One region of the Robertmurraya sp. FSL W8-0741 genome, then DNA from elsewhere that is predicted to be linked to it. Evidence: riboswitches for the same ligand, from Rfam matches in the RefSeq annotation. Region 1 holds a riboswitch; the other holds the start of a gene.
What was found. Region 1 has a riboswitch for S-adenosylmethionine ahead of NST02_RS12195 (Fur-regulated basic protein FbpA). Riboswitches for the same ligand answer to the same signal wherever they lie in the genome.

Region 2: another riboswitch for S-adenosylmethionine. It lies ahead of NST02_RS13785 (hypothetical protein); the one in region 1 lies ahead of NST02_RS12195 (Fur-regulated basic protein FbpA).

Annotation. Positions count from the first base shown of each region.
Region 1 covers NZ_JBBOQG010000001.1:2,516,506-2,519,667, reverse strand. Annotated here, with positions in the region: gene NST02_RS23780 (hypothetical protein) at 142-339, shown strand; gene NST02_RS12200 (VanW family protein) at 839-1,705, shown strand; gene NST02_RS12195 (Fur-regulated basic protein FbpA) at 1,720-1,863, opposite strand; SAM riboswitch class I at 1,948-2,053, opposite strand; gene thiT (energy-coupled thiamine transporter ThiT) at 2,111-2,683, opposite strand; TPP riboswitch at 2,742-2,840, opposite strand.
Region 2 covers NZ_JBBOQG010000001.1:2,846,124-2,849,285, forward strand. Annotated here, with positions in the region: gene NST02_RS13775 (MBL fold metallo-hydrolase) at 1-266, opposite strand, end outside; gene NST02_RS13780 (hypothetical protein) at 622-816, opposite strand; gene NST02_RS13785 (hypothetical protein) at 1,398-1,721, opposite strand; SAM riboswitch class I at 1,789-1,892, opposite strand; gene NST02_RS13790 (M14 family metallopeptidase) at 2,057-3,088, shown strand; gene fdhD (formate dehydrogenase accessory sulfurtransferase FdhD) at 3,104-3,162, opposite strand, start outside.

The DNA of each region.
Region 1 (3,162 bases):
AAAGAAAACGGTGAAGTTCATCCGCGATAGCTTCTTACCTAGACTGGCTAAATATAAAGAACAGATTCAAATCTTCGGTGTTCATAATAGTAATTCTCAAACGGACAAAGACGCACCTTCATGGGCATGAAGGTGGATCATATGAAAAATGGTCAACTAAAAGCAGGATATAACATACAGGTGGGAACGGAAAACCAGTTTATTTTGTTTTACACGATTCATCAACGTCCAACAGACACCCGTTGTTTTATCCCACATGTGGAGAAACTATCGTCCATTTCTTTACCAATGCCTAAAACTATTATTGCTGACGCTTTGATATGGAAGCGAAGAAAATGATGTTTATGCAGTTGGGGAAGAGAAAGAACCAAAGTTTGAATTTCTAATCCCTTAAGGATCGTACATACAAGAAAAGATACGTAAATATAAAAACGATATCAAAAATGCAAAACACTGGACATACCGTGAACTTTTTGGAAATGAACTACATTCACTCCGTAAGGTAAGGCAATTCCTTGCGCTATTATCGTAGCCGTGAATACTAAATTGATCCGATATTTGTAAAAGGTTTGTAAGGATAATCGCAGTAGAAAAACAAAAAAGCTGTTTATAAATATTGCCTTTAGTAAAATCATGAGCTTCATTTAGAACACCTTTTTTCGTCTGCTTCCCATTATTTCGGACTTTTATGAAGAATGCTATTGAAAAGCTCGCGGAAATCAAGAATAATTTCTTCGCAAAATAAAAAAAATAGACTGAGTCAAAGAAAACTTTATTACTAGCACACCCAAAATGTCATGAGCGAAAAATGCGAATAAAGGATTTTAGGAGGAGCAATATGTACGTTTCGTGGATTCTCAGTCTACTCTTACTGATCCATCCTCAAAATGGAGTACCGCTAAGCATTACAGAAAATAATGATACGATCACAATAGTGAAACGTCAAGAAGTTATGATTCCAGCACCGGGTCTCGAGCTCATTGATCCGGTGAAATATGAACAATTACTTAGACAGATTGAACAAAACGTTGAAAAGAAACCTAAAAACGCAACACTTAGCGACTCCGGGCATATCATCCCAGAAAAAGTGGGCTACAAACTTAATCGCCATGTATTTACGGAAGCCTTTTTTCATTATTATTTTCATAATCGATTAACGACATTGGAAGTGCCAAAAATGTTGGTCTATCCGAAAGTAGATAGTGAGCTTCTTTCCATCATTAGAACTAAACGATTAGGACAATACAGGACATACTTTAATTCAAAAAATAAAGCCCGCTCAAAAAATATTGAATTAGCGGTGGAAGCCATTAATAATCAAGTTGTGTTCCCTGGAGAGATTTTTTCATTCAATAAAGTAGTCGGAAAAAGAACCGCTGAAAGAGGCTATATGAAAGCCCCTGAGATTGTAAAAGGCGAATTAATTGATGGAATTGGTGGAGGTATCTGTCAAGTTTCCTCCACTCTCTTTAATGCAGTAGACCTTTCAGGTGTAACAATGATCGAGCGTTACTCACATAGCAAGCATGTGCCCTATGTTCCACCAGGTAGAGACGCTACTGTCAGTTGGTATGGTCCAGATTTTTCCTTTAAAAACGAATATAATCAACCTATTTTGATTCGTGCAAAAGTTATTGGAGGTATGGTGATTGTGTTTGTGTACTCATCGGAAGATATTAATTATAAGCCACAGAAAATTTCTTAATGCCTCCAAGCATCTTAACCATCATTCCCTTTATTTTGCATGATTTTTTTTAGTTCCTGCTCCAAATCAACAATAGGTAATTCAAATAGCTGCTTATCATTGATCTTATAGATTCCAAAGTCAAGCAATCTTTCAATGAGCAGATCTCTTTCATTCATTATCTATTCCTCCTTGCGAGCGAAAAAAAACCTCTTCTTATCAAGATCCGTTCAAGTAAGAAGAGGTTTTGCCTTTAACCGCTCATCTTATCTTTCAAGCAATGCTTGTTGGAATTGGCACAGTTCTCTTGAAACGAGTCTGTTGCCGAGGTTTCTTAGGGCCAAATCCCTCCGCCTCTCTGGATAAGTGAAATTAATCATATTAAATTTATAGGATTACTATAAATCAGTTCAATCATTCTGTCAATCATCTAATAGCACGAACTTTGATAAGTCTAGGGGCATTACTTAATAACGCAAGTAAAACTATCGCACATAAAATGGCTGAACCCAGCATTGCACCTCCATTAACAACGAGCGAATATATAACCGGAGACATACCTTCTGGTGCATAGCTCCCCCAAAAGATGATACCTGCTAAGAAATGCCAAAAATACCGGGCAATACTTCCAACAAAAATGGCAATTACTACCCAGCTAAGAGCCTTCTTTTTATTTCCTTTTTGGAACTCTGCTTGGATAGGTTTAATGAAAAAGCCAGCGAAACCTATAAAAGCAAAGGCCACAAAATATTCAATTAAAAATTGAATAGGCGTTAAGAAATAAGCATCACCTACTGCAAACTGTAATAGTCCCCAGATGAATCCCGCGAGAAAACTAACTTTAAGGCCCCAGCGAAAAGCTAAAATAAATATAGGTACCATTGCGAAAGAAATAGATATCCACGGACCGAGGTCAATAGATGGAAGTAGGTCTAAAATTAAGGCAAATGCAGCAAAAAAAGATGCCTCAATTAAAGCCAATAAACTTAGTTTTTTCATAAAAAAATCCCCCTTTTTTTCAAACGAAAACACAAGGGAGAACATGATGAGATCATATCTAAATAATCATCCACATCCCTGCGCTAGCATTAACTAACAGGTTCAAAGGGTCAGAACTAATGTTCACTCTCAGCTATAAGCTCCCCTTGTGGTTTCCGTTATAAATTGTCTCACACAGTATACCTTAATTCTCCCTATTTGTGTAGTAGTTCTTTGAATCAGAATAATATTTCAGGAAATATCGGAAAATAAGGGACACAAACTTGTGAGGTGCACAATGAAAAAAATCACCTTTATCCCTGTTTTTCTCCTTATTCAATCATTAACGAATCTGGCAAATGCATTCAGTCAAAAAGATATGTAAGAAGCCTTTATTAAAAAAGACAATCTGTTGACCTTTGTAAATCATCGGAAAAAGCAAATTACACATTCAGGATGTTTTTGGTAATGTAAAGGAGTTTTTTGTCGTGCCACAAAGC
Region 2 (3,162 bases), 330 kb from region 1:
TAGATTGGAAGCTTAAGCTTGCTATGTAAATAGGCTGCACCCCCTGTATGGTCCTCGTGATAATGTGTGATTACAACTTGTTCGAGAGTAGATTCTGCAAAAAAAGGGGTAAATTCATTGAGTAAAACTTGCGCACCTGTATCAATAAGAACACCATCCAGTTCAAAACAATAAACATTCAAATGAACATTGTGAAAAGTAACCAGTCCTTCGATATAACGGACATTGCCCTTCTCCCCCTTAATGGACCGTTTTTTTACAAACAAATAACCACCACCCTCAACTGCACCTACTTGTAAGATAACACAAAATGAATGACTATTCATTATAAATTTTCAATTTATTCAAACACTTTAATTTAATTCGCATGCCTTGATTGATGATAGTAAGGAAGATAATGTGAGGAGGAATAAAGATCGTTTTCTTTCATGATCATCGCTGTACCAACGGTTAAGACCGGCTTGCACTAAACGGCGATACACTAGCATTCAACAACAGTTTCTCAGCAATAAAAAAAGAGCATTATCATAATGCTCCTCTCATTTTGCCCAATAGTGAACGTTCTCACTTTATGGATGAATAATCAAATTTTTTCATTAGCCCTGCAGAAAACGGCAATAGCTAATCTTTAATAAGATGATCTATTTTTTCTTCGATGTATTGAGTCTCTAAAAAGTCAAGCTTTAATGCTAGATCAAGATAGACTGGACTATTTGGGCCACTTTTGTGATATAGTTCGTTCTTTTTGGAGCGAAGAACACTTATCTCTTTAAGTAATTCCGTATTTTCAAACGGAACTAAATTCTGCACTTTCATCTAAACTACACCCCGCTGAAAATTTAAATGCTTGCTTTAACAATAGAAAAAACTGTTAAAATTTCGTTTTCCTAACTATCAAAGCAACACTGATAGTAACACAGCCCAACTAGCATGTAAATAATCAACTAACGGGTCAAAAAACTGAAAATAATTTCGAAATACTATATTATCTTGTGTCAAACCTTCATAAATATAGAAAAATATAAAATATCTCCCAACTTACCGCAAAATATTAGTTATATTATAATAGCATTTCGACAAAAAATAAAAAAATTGTCAAATTACAGAACATTAAGTTAGTTGCTATTTTAGATTAACAGGTGTACAGACTGCATATAATGATTCTACTGGTGCAGAAATCTCAACCTTAACAACCTTAAATTCACTACTATGTTTGCTATTCTCTCTCTTCATGATTATTTGCTTTTCTTTCACGACCTTGTTCCTTCCCTTCTCATGTTAAATGTACACAATGCTAAGCAAAATAAGGATGAAATCCTCCCTAAAGAAGATCAACCTTATTTCGCACCGAAGATATTATATGCGAGAAGTCGTAAAAAGTGTTTCTGTCCAAAAAATCAAAAAATCTGATCTAAATAATTTCCATAGCCATTCAAAATCATGAGCCCCTGTTTTTGTAGTTCATTCCATATTTCTCGATCCAATGCATATGGATCCTTTTTTTGCAGAACATTAATTTCATGTTCTGAAAGTAACAGTTCATAATCATTGTCAACATTTCTGGCAGTCCAAAGATAATTCTCCAATTTCATGATCATGACTTTATAAGAATTATCCCATTCCTGCAATTGACGCTCGATTGTTTTCGATACATGTATTAAAAAATCCTCTTCATTAAAATACTTTGCCATATAACTTCTTGCAGCCCCACTAATATTCATACAATTCATCTCCTTTGACGGTCACAAAAAAACTCCTTTTGCATTGGATACAAAAGGAGTTTTTACCGTTTTATCATCCAAAGCTTCTGCTTTGCTGGTTGGAGCACCTTGCATACATACAGGTTGCTGTGACGTCTTAGAGCCAGTTCTCTCGGTCACTCTTGATAACTATTTAATTTGCTTTTATTATAGACGAAATAATGCATGAATTTCAATTATTTTCGCTTGAAATCATATTCAATTGCCAAGAAATGAATTCTGGTCGCAGTGCGGAAGCAAAAATTACTGTTGAAAAAAATTCATGAAAATGGCTTCCTTATAGCAAAATAAAGAATATGAATACATTAAAAAAACTGCTTAATCTGAAATGGATAGTTATTATGCTCATTTTGTTTATTCCAGCTACCCCATCTTTCAGTCGCACCCATGACATCAACACGAAAATGATCTATACGTATGAAGCTTTAACGGAAGACTTATATAAGCTTTCGGAGCTCTACCCAGACATGCTTACTTACAAAGCACTTGCCACCACTACCTACGGAAGAAAAGTATGGGCAGTTAAATTAGGACATGGCAAACGAAACATTTTGATACATGGTGCTCACCATGCCAGAGAGTGGATGACCAGTGCTCTATTAATGAAAATGCTTCAAACGTATTTAACAGCATACGAAAATAATCAAGCTATAAATGATTTCAGTCCCAATATCTTGAATCAAGTATCGATTTGGTTTGTCCCTATGGTGAATCCTGACGGAGTAACGTTGCAACAATTTGGACTCCATGCCTTCCCTGCTAATATTCATTGGAGTCTCGTAGAGATGAATGAAGGCTCAATTCATTTTGTTCGTTGGAAAGCAAATATTCACGGAATAGATCTAAACCGACAATACCCTGCTAATTGGGAAAATTTAAAAGGGGTTAATAGAAGACCTAACTATCAATTTTACAAGGGTAGAAGACCTTTGGAGGCAGTTGAAGTAAAGGCGCTTGTTGAATTCACCCGTAACATTAAACCAGAAATTGCCGTTTCTTATCATTCATCTGGAAATGTGATTTTTTGGGGCTATCATCAATGGGGTCTTACCCATACAACTAATTTTACCGATGATTACTATACAATTGCTGAAAAAGTTTCGGATTTGACAAATTACGAATTGGAGGAGCCTGCTTTTCACCAACAGGGCGGCGGCTTTACCGATTGGTTTATAGAAGAATTTGAAAAGCCCGCTTTTACAATAGAAATCGGCTCTCTAGTCGAAGACAGCAGCTTACCGCTTACTGCCTTCCCGTCAATTTGGGAACACAATAAAGCAATCGGCCTGTTTCTCGCTGAAAAAACGCTGCAAAAATCCAAAGAATAGCAACAAAAAGAGCATTTAAATGCTCTTTTTGTTTGGAAAAAAATTCTCCTCGTCAATACTGTTTGAAATTAGCA